Linked DNA regions of Ramlibacter pinisoli. The protein of the gene in region 3 interacts with the protein of the main gene of each other region in a pairwise test. Links are inferred from orthologs where the notes say so. Each region holds a gene or a part of one and is shown on either strand. Other genes may lie near its edges.

Region 1 (3,672 bases), on a different replicon or contig from region 3:
CGAACGCGGCCTGGAAGTCGTCGGCCACCATGCGGCGGATCTTCTGCGCCTGCAGGTAGTAGGCGTCGTAGTAGCCGTGCGAGAGCACGTAGGTGCCGATCATGATGCGGCGCTTGACCTCGTCGCCGAAGCCCTCGGCCCGGGTCTTGCGGTACATGTCGACCAGGTCGTCGTACTGCGCCGCGCGGTGCCCGAACTTCACGCCGTCGAAGCGCGACAGGTTGGACGAGGCCTCGGCCGGCGCGATGATGTAGTAGACCGGGATCGACAGCTCGGTGCGCGGCAGCGAGATCTCGACCAGGCGCGCGCCCAGGCGGACGAACTGCTGCAGCGCCGCGTCGATGGCGGCACGCACGTCGGCCGCCAGGCCCTCGCCGAAGAACTCCTTCGGCACGCCGATGCGCAGGCCGTCCAGCGACGCGCCCAGGCCGCGCGTGTAGTCCTCGGCCGGCAGGTCGAGCGAGGTCGAGTCGCGGTCGGGGTCGGGGCCGCACATCGCCGACAGCAGCAGCGCGCAGTCCTCGGCGCTGCGCGCCATCGGGCCGGCCTGGTCGAGGCTGGAGGCGAAGGCGATCATCCCGTAGCGCGAGGCGCGGCCGTAGGTCGGCTTGATGCCGGTGATGCCGCAGAACGCGGCCGGCTGGCGGATCGAGCCGCCGGTGTCGGTGCCGGTGACGGCCGGCGCCAGCCGGGCGGCGACCGCCACCGCGCTGCCGCCGGAGGAGCCGCCCGGGATGCGGCTGGTGTCCCAGGGATTGCGGGCCGGCCCGAAGGCCGAGTTCTCGTTCGACGAGCCCATGGCGAACTCGTCGCAGTTGAGCTTGCCCAGCGTCACGGTGCCGGCTTCGGCCAGCTTGCGCACCACGGTGGCGTCGAACGGCGACCGGTAGCCGGCCAGCATGCGCGAGCCGGCGGTGCTGGGGAAGTCGCGCGTGACGAAGATGTCCTTGTGGGCGATCGGCACGCCCAGCAGCGGCGCCGGGTCGCCGGCCGCCAGCCGCTGGTCGGCGGCCCGGGCCTGCGCCAGCGTGACGTCCTCGTCGGTGGCCAGGAAGGCGCCCAGCCCCTGGTGGGCCTGGCCGCGGGCCAGGAAGTGCTGTGCGACCTCGACGGCCGAGACCTGCTTGTCGCGCAGGCGCTGCGCCAGGGCGGCGACGGACAGCTGGTGCAGGGCGTCGCTCATTCGATCACCTTGGGCACCAGGAACAGGCCGGCTTCGACGGCCGGCGCGCTGCGCTGGTTGGCCTCGCGCGCATTCGGCTCGCTGGCGACGTCGTCGCGCAGGCGCAGCTGGACCTCCTGGATGGCGGCGACCGGGTGCGCCAGCGGCTCGATCCCCGCGGTATCCACAGCCCGCATCGCCTCGACGATGCCGAAGAAGCCGTTGATCTGAGTGAGCATGCGCTCGCTTTCGGGCGGTTGCAGCTCCAATCGCGCCAGGTGCTGCAGGCGGCGGATGTCGTCGGGGGTCAGGGCCATGGCGAAAAACGGGGGCGAAACCAGTTGTAAGCGCGGCAGGACGTGCTGTCGCGTTGGCAGTTATTCACAGGGGATCAGGTATTATCCCGCCTTTGGTGACGGCCCTTCGGGGCCGCTTTCGCAGAAGAAGAGGAATCCCCCCCATGTTCGGAGCGTTCCGTCGGTACCTGTCAACCGACCTGGCCATTGACCTGGGCACCGCCAACACGCTGATCTTCGTCCGGGACAAGGGGATCGTTCTCGACGAGCCGTCGGTCGTCGCCATCCGCCACGAAGGGGGCCCGCAGGGCAAGAAGACCATCCAGGCGGTGGGCCACGAGGCCAAGGCGATGCTGGGCAAGGTGCCGGGCAACATCGAGGCCATCCGGCCGATGAAGGACGGCGTCATCGCCGACTTCACCGTCACGGAGCAGATGCTCAAGCAGTTCATCAAGATGGTGCACCCGCGCGGCGTGTTCAAGCCCAGCCCGCGCATCATCATCTGCGTGCCCTGCGGCTCCACCCAGGTCGAGCGGCGCGCCATCCGGGAGTCGGCGCTGGGCGCCGGCGCCAGCGAGGTCTACCTGATCGAGGAACCGATGGCGGCCGCCATCGGCGCCGGCCTGCCGGTGAGCGAGGCCTCCGGCTCCATGGTGGTCGACATCGGCGGCGGCACCACCGAGGTGGGCGTCATCTCGCTGGGCGGCATGGTCTACAAGGGCAGCGTGCGGGTGGGCGGCGACCGCTTCGACGACGCCATCATTGCCTACATCCGCCGCAACTACGGCATGCTGATCGGCGAGCCCACCGCCGAGGCGATCAAGAAGAACATCGGCTCCGCCTTCCCGGGCAGCGAGGTCAAGGAGATCGAGGTCAAGGGCCGCAACCTCTCCGAAGGCGTGCCGCGCTCGTTCACCATCTCCTCCAACGAGATCCTGGAGGCGCTCACCGACCCGCTGAACAACATCGTCTCGGCGGTGAAGAACGCACTGGAGAGCACGCCGCCCGAGCTGGGCGCCGACATCGCCGAGCGCGGCATGATGCTCACCGGCGGCGGCGCCCTGCTGCGCGACCTCGACCGCCTGCTGGCCGAGGAGACCGGCCTGCCGGTGCTGGTGGCCGAGGACCCGCTCACCTGCGTGGTGCGCGGCTGCGGCATCGCGCTGGAACGCATGGAACGCCTGGGCTCGATCTTCACGTCCGAATGACGGCCGTCGCCGCCGCGCGGGCTGACCGGGCGGCGGTGCGGCACAGCTGACCGGCGCCGCGCGCCATGAACCCCCTCCAGCTTCCTGTCCCCGAGCCGCGTTCCGGCGCCGCCATCCCGGCGCAGCAAGGTTGCCCGCCATGCCCTTAGGCACGCTCGACCGCACGCCGCCGCCGTTCTTCAAGCAGGGGCCCTCGGCGCTGTCCAAGCTGATGGTGTTCAGCGCCCTGGCGCTGTTCCTGATGGTGGCCGACACCCGCTTCCACATCACGCAGCCGCTGCGCGCGGCGGTGGCCACCGTGCTCTACCCGGTGCAATGGGTCGCGCTGCAGCCCATCCTGGCCCTGCGCCAGGGCGCCGAGTACTTCGAGTCTCTCGGCCGGGCGCAGGCGGTGGAGGCCGAGGCGCGCGTCAAGCTCGCCCAGCAGTCGCAGCGGGCCAACCAGGTCGAGCAGCTGACGCTGGAGAACGCCCGGCTGCGCAAGCTGCTCGAGCTGCGCGAGCGCCTGGCCACCACGGCGCAGGCGGCCGAGGTGCTGTACGACGCCGCCGATCCCTACACCCGCAAGGTGGTCATCGACAAGGGCCTGGCGCAGGGCATCACCGAGGGCTCGCCGGTCATCGACGAATCGGGCGTGCTGGGCCAGGTCACGCGCGCCCACCCGCTCATGAGCGAGGTCACCCTGATCACCGACCGCGACCAGGCCATCCCGGTGCTGAACACCCGCACCGGGTCGCGCAGCGTGGCCTATGGCGATCCGACCGGCGCCCACGCCGGTGCGCTCGAACTGCGCTTCATGGCCGGCAATGCCGACGTGCAGCCGGGCGACCTGCTCACCACCAGCGGGGTCGACGGCGTCTACCCGGCCGGCCTGCCGGTGGCCAAGGTCGACAAGGTCGAGCGGCGTGCCGACTCGGCCTTCGCCCGCATCTACTGCGTGCCGCAGGCGCTGGTGGACGGCGCCCGCCATGTCATGGTGCTCAAGCCGGTGGCGGCGCAGATCCCG
Region 2 (3,652 bases), on a different replicon or contig from region 3:
TCTCCGGCCGGCCGGAGAAGTTCGTGGTGTTCTGCGACGACCTCAGCTTCGAGGAGGGGGAGGCCGGCTACAAGGCGCTGAAGTCCATTCTGGACGGCTCGGTGGCGGCGTCGACGCCCAACGTGCTGATCTACGCCACCAGCAACCGCCGGCACCTCCTTCCCGAGTACATGAAGGACAACCTCACCTACACCCACACCGAGGACGGCGAGGTCCACCCGGGCGAGGTGATCGAGGAGAAGATCTCGCTGTCCGAGCGGTTCGGTCTGTGGGTGAGCTTCTATCCGTTCAGCCAGGACGAGTACCTGGCCATCACGGCGCAATGGCTGTCGTCGTTCGGCGTGCCGCGCGACAGCATCGAGTCCGCGCGCGCGGAAGCGCTGGTCTGGGCGCTGGAGCGCGGTTCGCGCAGCGGGCGGGTGGCCTACCAGTTCGCGCGCGACTGGGCCGGCCGGCACGCGGCGTGAGCGGACTGCTCGTCGCCGACGGCGACCGGCCGCGCGAGGGCGGCCCCGACCGCAAGGAAGTGGAAGTCGCCGTGGGCGTGCTGGTGCGCGCCGACGGCCGCTTCCTGCTCACCAGCCGGCCCGAGGGCAAGGTCTACGCCGGCTACTGGGAGTTCCCCGGCGGCAAGGTCGAGCCCGGCGAGAGCGTGGAGGACGCGCTGCGCCGCGAGCTGGTCGAGGAGATCGGGGTGCGCATCGGCGCCGTGCATCCCTGGCGCGTCGAGCGGGTCGACTATCCGCACGCGCTGGTTCGGCTGAACTTCTGCAAGGTCTATGAGTGGGACGGCGAGCTGCACATGCACGAGGGCCAGCAGTTCGCCTGGGAAGAACTGCCGGTCGCCGTGGCGCCGGTCCTGCCCGGGACGGTGCCCGTGCTGCAGTGGTTCGCGCAGGAGCGCAGCTTCACCGGCGCCACGCACGCCGGCTAGCCGGCTACTGGAGCTTGGGATCGCCGAACGGCTGGTCGTCGGGCGGCGTTTCGTCCGGCACGCGGAAGCTCTCGCTGGCCCAGGCGCCGAGGTCCAGGTTCTTGCAGCGCTCGCTGCAGAACGGCCGGTAGGGGTTGGCCGGTGAATAGATGCTGTCGCCGCCGCAGGTGGGGCAGGCGACGATCCGGGGCCGGGGATCGTCGGGCATGGCCTTCCTCAGGAACACAGGGTGAGCTCGAAGCCCGCGTCCTCGTTGCTGCTGTGCAGCTTGTCGCTGCCTTCCTGGCGCATCAGGCGGACCGAGACCATCAGCCGGTTGCCGCTGATCTCGGGCACGAGGCGTTGGGCAGGGTCGATGCGCAGGCGCAGCAGCTGGAAGGTGCGCCCCTGCGGCAGGGTCTGCTGGAACTGGCCGCCGATCGCCATCACCTTTTGCGCCGTGCCCGAGTCGCGCAGCAGCTTCAGCAGCCGGTGGATGGACTCGGCGAAGGGGCCGAGCGGACGCGCCCAGCGCCCCAGGTCGGCCTGGCGGGTGGCGGCGTCGAGGTGTTGCCAGGCGTAGTAGCCCGGCAGGTCGAACTCGCAGGTGCCGCCCGGGATGCCGATGCGGCTGCGGATGCTCATGAGCCACTCGTTGTCGGTGAGCGACTGCCCGGCCTTGCCCGGCAGGTTGTTCAACGCGGTGAAGTTCGCATCGAGCTGCGACACCACCTCGTCGAGCACCGATTCCGCGACGCCGGGGTTGCCACGGTAGCTGTTGAGCACGCCCTTCTGCTTCTCGAGGTCCTTCATCACGTCCGACTTCAGGTCGGCGCGGGCCGCGACGTCCATGATCTCGAAGATGGTCGCGAGCGCGTAGTGGTGGTCGAGCGGATGCTCGCGCGGGACCAGTTCCCCGAGGCGCCGGAACAGGTGCTCCAGGCGGAGGTAGGTGCGGATGCGTTCGTTGAACGGGTATTCGTAGAGGATCACGCTCAAGGCTGCTGCGCGGCGTTCCGCGAACACACCATCATAGCCCGAACCCCCGCGCGACCTGTTCCACCTCGGCCCTCAGTTGGTCGAGCGTCAGGTCGTCGTTGACGATCACCACGTCGGCGGCACCCAGCCGCTGCCCGCGCGGCGCCTGGGCCGCGATGATGGCCTGCACCTGGGCTTCGGCCAGCCCGCTGCGGGCCTGCACCCGCGCGATCTGGGTGGCCGGCTGGCAGTCGACCACGAGCACGCGGTCGACCAGGGCGCGCCAGCGGCCGGATTCGACCAGCAGCGGGATGTCGAACACCACGCAGCGTGCGCCGGCCGCCTCGGCCATGGCGGCCTGGCGAGCAGTTTCGGCACCCACCAGGGGATGGATGATGGCCTCGAGGTCGCGCCGCGCCGCCGGGTCGGCGTAGACCTGGGCGCGCATCCGGTCGCGGTCGAGTGCGCCGTCGGGCGTGATGAAGTCGTTGCCGAAACGCGTCGCGATGGCCGGGATGGCGGCGCCGCCCGCTGCCGTGGTGGCCCGCGAGATGGCGTCGGCGTCGATCGCGGCGGCACCCAGCTCGCGCAGCATGTGCAGCACGGTGCTCTTGCCGCTCCCGATGCCGCCGGTCAGGCCGACTCTCATGGCACGCCTAGAGGCCGATGGTCCGCAGGATGGACTCGGGGCCGAACAGCAGGGCCGCGAAGCCGGCGCCGGCCAGGAACGGGCCGAACGGCACGTAGCCGCCAGGGCGCAGGCCACTCGCGAACTTCATGCCGATGCCGATCACGGCGCCGATGACCGAGGCCATCAGGATCATGGGCACCAGCGCCTCGGGCCCGAACCATGCGCCCAGTGCCGCGAAGAGCTTGAAATCGCCGTAGCCCATGCCTTCCTTGCCGGTGAGCAGCTTGAAGCCCTTGTACACCGCCCACAGGGACAGGTAGCCGGCGACCGCGCCCCAGAGCGACTGGCTGAGGGGCAGGGTGTTCCAGCGCAGCGCCGACGCGATGAGCCCGGCCCAGACCAGCGGCAACGTGATGTCGTCGGGCAGCAGCGTGGTGTCCCAGTCGATCAGCGCCAGCGCCAGCAGGGCGGCGCAGAAACCGCACCAGGCCAGGCCCTTCCAGGTCGCACCGTACTGCCAGACGCAGAAGGCGAAGAGGGCGGCCGTCGCCAGTTCGACCACGGGGTAGCGCCAGCCGATCGGCGTGCCGCACGACGAGCACTTGCCGCGCAGGGCAATGAAGCTCAGGACCGGGATGTTCTCGTACCAGCGGATGACGTGGCCGCACTGGCGGCAGCGCGAGCGTGGGCGCATCAGGTTGAACGGCTCCGACGGCTCCGGGTCCTTGCCCGCGAGGTCGGCGCATTCGGCCGCCCACTGCCTTTCCAGGATCCTGGGCAGCCGGAAGATGACAACGTTGAGGAAGCTGCCGACCAGCAGCCCGAGGACGCCGGCGAGCGCGGCGTCCACGACGGGCGAGACCATCAGACGACGGCGCCGAGCTTGAAGATCGGCAGGTACATCGAGACCACGATGCCGCCGATCAGGCCGCCGAGGAAGACGATGATGATGGGCTCCATCAGGCTGGACAGGCCGGCCACCATGTCGTCGACCTCGGCCTCGTAGAAGTCGGCGGCCTTGCTCAGCATGTGGTCGATGGAGCCGGACTCCTCGCCGATGGCGCACATCTGCAGCACCATGGTCGGGAACACGTTGGCGTTGGTCATCGCCGAGGTGAGGCTGGTGCCGG
Region 3 (4,203 bases):
CACGGCGAAGGTCATGGCGGTGGTGGCGGAGGTGATGCCGGGCGGCGAGCTCAAGCTCGCGGGCCTGGGCGTGTCGCCGTCCAACGGCCTCAAGCGCGGCGTGGTGGTGAACATCGACGCCACCGTGCAGAGCATCCAGCAGGCGCTCAAGGAAGCCGAGCTGATGGCCGACTGCAAGATCACGCGCGTCTACACCGGCATCACCGGCAGCCATATCCGCGGCATCAACTCCAGCGGCATGGTGGCGGTGAAGGACAAGGAGGTCACGCCGGCCGACGTGGCGCGGGTGGTCGAGACGGCGCGCGCGATCAACATCTCCACCGACCAGCGGCTGCTGCTGGTGGAGCCGCAGGAATTCGTCATCGACGGCCAGGACGTCAAGGAGCCGATCGGGATGAGCGGCATCCGCCTGGAGGCCAAGGTGCACATCGTCACCGGTGCCCAGAGCGCGGCCGAGAACATCGTCAAGTGCGTGCGCCGCTGCGGCCTGGAAGTCGAGCAGCTGATGCTCAACCCGCTGGCCTCGGCCCAGTCGGTGCTGACGCAGGACGAGAAGGAGCTGGGCGTGGCGGTGGTCGACATCGGCGCCGGCACCACCGACGTGGCCATCTTCACCAACGGCGCGATCCGCCACACCGCCGTGATCCCGATCGCCGGCGACCTGATCACCAGCGACATCGCGATGGCGCTGCGCACGCCGACCAAGGACGCCGAGGACATCAAGGTCGAGAGCGGCTACGCCAAGCAGCTGCTGGCCGACCCCGAGCAGCAGGTCGAGGTGCCGGGGCTGGGCGACCGCGGCCCGCGCATGCTCTCGCGCCAGGCGCTGGCCGGCGTGATCGAGCCGCGGGTGGAGGAGATCTTCTCGCTCGTGCAGCAGGTGGTGCGCGAGTCGGGCTACGAGGAGGTGCTGTCCTCGGGCATCGTCATCACCGGCGGCAGCGCCGTGATGCCGGGCATGGTGGAGCTGGGCGAGGACATCTTCCTCAAGCCGGTGCGGCGCGGCGTACCCCAGTACGGCGGCGCCCTGTCCGACATGGTGGGGCAGCTGCGCGCGGCCACCGTCATGGGCCTGCTGGAGGAGGCGCGCGTGGCGCGCCTGCGCGGATTCAAGGTGGCGCAGAAGAACGGGTCGATGAAGACCGCCTTCTCCCGCTTCAAGGATTTCATCGTGGGGAACTTCTGATGGAAGCTGGGACGGACCTCCGCACGCGAAGGTCGCGAGGGCTGTGCAAAGGACGCGAAAGGAAACCCGAATGGAGATGAATTGCCATCGACCCGTTTTTCTCGCGTCCTTCGTGCAACCTTCGCGTCCTTCGCGTGCGGGCGCCCGTGTTGTTCGCAAGACGAAACGACGACGGAGGTCCACCGATCCACCCTCATGAGCGTTTCCCTGCTTCACACCAACAAGATCTGCATTGGCAACTGCAACCGAATTTCAGGAGATTGAGATGAGCATCGAAATGATCGAAGTCGAGGAATTCCACCTGGGCACCCAGATCAAGGTCATCGGCGTGGGCGGGGGCGGCGGCAACGCCGTCGAGCACATGATCGACCGGGCGGTCCAGGGCGTGGAGTTCATCACCGCGAACACCGACGCCCAGGCGCTCTCGCGCAGCTGCTCCCACAAGACCATCCAGCTGGGCAACAGCGGGCTGGGCGCGGGAAGCAAGCCCGAGAAGGGCCGCGAGGCGGCCGAGGCGGCGGCGGAGAACATCCGCGAGGCCATCGACGGCGCGCACATGCTGTTCATCACCGCCGGCATGGGCGGCGGCACCGGCACCGGCGCCGCGCCGGTCATCGCCCGCATCGCCAAGGAGATGGGCATCCTGACCGTCGGCGTGGTGACCAAGCCGTTCGACTGGGAGGGCGGTCGCCGCATGACCAACGCCGACAACGGCCTGGCGGAGCTGGAGGCCAACGTCGATTCGCTGATCGTGGTGCTCAACGAGAAGCTGCTCGAGGTGCTGGGTGACGACATCACCCAGGACGAGGCCTTCGCGCACGCCAACGACGTGCTGAAGAACGCCGTCGGCGGCATCGCGGAAATCATCAACGTGCCCGGCCACGTGAACGTCGACTTCGAGGACGTGCGCACCGTGATGGGCGAGCCCGGCAAGGCGATGATGGGCACGGCGGTGGCGTCCGGCCCCGACCGCGCGCGCATCGCCGCCGAGCAGGCCGTGGCCTGCCCGCTACTGGAAGGCATCGACCTGTCGGGCGCCAAGGGCGTGCTGGTGCTGATCACCGCGGCCAAGGGCAGCCTCAAGCTGTCCGAGTCCAAGCTGGCGATGAACACCATCCGCGCCTACGCCTCGCAGGACGCGCACGTCATCTACGGCACGGCCTACGACGACAACCTGGGCGACGACGTCCGCGTGACGGTGGTGGCCACCGGCCTGTCGCGACAGGGCCAGCGCCGCACGGCGCCGCCGCTGCAGGTGCTGCGCACCGGCACCGACAACGTGCCGTTCCACGTGCCGACCATCAGCACCGTCGTCAGCGGCCCCGGCGCCATCGTCACCCAGGAGATGGGGCGCCCGTCGCACCAGCCCGACTACGGCAACATGGCCGTGCCCAGCGTGTGGCGCACCAACCGCACCCAGGCCGCGGCCAAGGTCGACGCGCTCAGCTCCGGCGGCATGGACGACTTCGAGATCCCGGCTTTCCTGCGCAAGCAAGCCGACTGATCACCTTCACTTCGAAAACGCTGCGCGTTTTCGAAGTGGGTTGATCGGTTGAACGAGGACCGGCGGAGCCGGATCCTCGTTCAAAGGGTGTTCGCGCTGCGCGCTGCTCCGCGCGAACGGTGGCGCGGCTCCTGCGGCGCCGCGCACCGGATGGCAGGGCTTCGTGGAGGCTCGGCTCAAGGGTTCCACGCTGCGATCACCAATCGCCGGCATAGCCAGAACCATTCCCTGTCCCCGCCTGCGGGACACCCCCCGACTTAAAATCGACACATGCTCCAGCAACGCACGCTCAAGACCCTCACCCGCGCCGTCGGTGTGGGCCTGCACAGCGGCCAGCGCGTGGAGCTGACCCTCAGGCCCGCGCAGCCGGACACCGGCATCGTGTTCCGGCGGGTCGACCTGCCCGAGCCCATCGACATTCCGGTGTCGGCCGAGGCGGTGACGGACACCCGGCTCGCCTCCACCATCTCGAGCGGCAGCGCCAAGGTGCACACGGTCGAACACCTGATGTCGGCCTGCGCCGGCCTGGGCCTGGACAACCTGTACGTGGACATCACGGCCGAAGAGGTGCCCATCCTCGACGGCTCGTCGTCGTCGTTCGTGTTCCTGCTGCAGAGCGCCGGCATCGAACTGCAGAACGCGCCGCGCCGCTTCGTGCGCCTGCTCAAGCCGGTGGAAGTGCGCGAAGGCGAGGGCGACGCGCTCAAGTGGGCACGGCTGGCCCCCTACCACGGCTACAAGCTGCGCTTCGAGATCGACTTCGACCACCGCGTGGTCGACTCCACCGGCCAGCGGGTCGAGTTCGACCTCGGCCAGGGCAACTACCAGCGCGACATCGCGCGGGCCCGCACCTTCGGCTTCACCAAGGACGTCGAGATGATGCGTGCCAACGGGCTGGCGCTGGGCGCCGGCATGGACAACGCCATCGTGATGGACGACTACCGGGTCCTCAACAGCGAAGGGCTGCGCTACGACGACGAGTTCGTCAAGCACAAGATCCTCGACGCCATGGGCGATCTGTACCTGCTGGGCAAGCCGATGCTGGCGGCCTACGGTGCTTTCCGCTCCGGCCACGCGCTGAACAACAAGCTGCTGCGTGCGCTGCTGGCCCAGCGTGACGCCTGGGAAGTGGTCACCTTCGAGGACGAGAAGCTCGCCCCGCCCGGTTTCGCGCTGCCGGCACGCGCCTGGTAGCCGATGCTGCTGTTCCGCTGGGCGATCGTGCTGCTCCTGCTGGGGGCGGGCGTGTGCTTCGCCTTCTATGCCGGCACCGGCCAGCCGCGCTACCGCCACTGGGGCTGGGTCATCCTGAAGTGGACCCTGCTGGCCGCCGCCGGCTTCTTCCTGGTGCTGGTGGCCGAGCGGATCTGAGCGGCGCCTAGAGCACGCGACCGGCGCGGTACTGGCCGGTGTTGCGGCGCGTGGTGGCCGCCACCTGCGCCAGCCGGGCGATCGAGCTGCCCACGTGCGCATGGGTGATCGCCAGCCCGAGGGCATCGGCGGCGTCCTGGCC

What was found. The genes of interacting proteins can lie anywhere in the genome.
Region 1: the proteins of ftsZ (region 3) and GON04_RS13835 interact in binary tests that used the Escherichia coli proteins (3 or more experiments, as listed by UniProt). The link is inferred for Ramlibacter pinisoli from one-to-one orthologs.
Region 2: the proteins of ftsZ (region 3) and zapD interact in binary tests that used the Escherichia coli proteins (3 or more experiments, as listed by UniProt). The link is inferred for Ramlibacter pinisoli from one-to-one orthologs.

Annotation. Positions count from the first base shown.
Region 1 is NZ_WSEL01000006.1:147,566-151,237, forward strand. What follows is about bases 689-3,644. They hold GON04_RS13835 (rod shape-determining protein), read left to right. Parts: upstream 689-1,622; coding sequence 1,623-2,666; downstream 2,667-3,644. Other genes in these bases: gatA (Asp-tRNA(Asn)/Glu-tRNA(Gln) amidotransferase subunit GatA), read right to left, coding at 689-1,183; gatC (Asp-tRNA(Asn)/Glu-tRNA(Gln) amidotransferase subunit GatC), read right to left, coding at 1,180-1,479; mreC (rod shape-determining protein MreC), read left to right, coding at 2,806-3,644. Also shown: more of gatA, read right to left, coding at 1-688; more of mreC, read left to right, coding at 3,645-3,672. UniProt on the Escherichia coli protein: Forms membrane-associated dynamic filaments that are essential for cell shape determination. Acts by regulating cell wall synthesis and cell elongation, and thus cell shape.
Region 2 is NZ_WSEL01000009.1:1,830,715-1,834,366, reverse strand. The notes cover bases 29-2,964. They hold zapD (cell division protein ZapD), read right to left. Parts: upstream 1,907-2,964; coding sequence 1,151-1,906; downstream 29-1,150. Other genes in these bases: GON04_RS23150 (prepilin peptidase), read right to left, coding at 2,548-2,964; coaE (dephospho-CoA kinase), read right to left, coding at 1,944-2,540; GON04_RS23165 (DNA gyrase inhibitor YacG), read right to left, coding at 939-1,142; GON04_RS23170 (NUDIX domain-containing protein), read left to right, coding at 473-934; GON04_RS23175 (ATP-binding protein), read left to right, coding at 29-467. In the rest of the region: more of GON04_RS23175, read left to right, coding at 1-28; more of GON04_RS23150, read right to left, coding at 2,965-3,390; GON04_RS23145 (type II secretion system F family protein), read right to left, coding at 3,387-3,652. UniProt on the Escherichia coli protein: Cell division factor that enhances FtsZ-ring assembly. Directly interacts with FtsZ and promotes bundling of FtsZ protofilaments, with a reduction in FtsZ GTPase activity.
Region 3 is NZ_WSEL01000003.1:1,534,619-1,538,821, reverse strand. Bases 586-3,570 are described here. They hold ftsZ (cell division protein FtsZ), read left to right. Parts: upstream 586-1,451; coding sequence 1,452-2,690; downstream 2,691-3,570. Other genes in these bases: lpxC (UDP-3-O-acyl-N-acetylglucosamine deacetylase), read left to right, coding at 2,961-3,570; ftsA (cell division protein FtsA), read left to right, coding at 586-1,186. Also shown: more of ftsA, read left to right, coding at 1-585; more of lpxC, read left to right, coding at 3,571-3,884; GON04_RS26565 (hypothetical protein), read left to right, coding at 3,888-4,061; crossover junction endodeoxyribonuclease RuvC, read right to left, coding at 4,069-4,203. UniProt on the Escherichia coli protein: Essential cell division protein that forms a contractile ring structure (Z ring) at the future cell division site. The regulation of the ring assembly controls the timing and the location of cell division.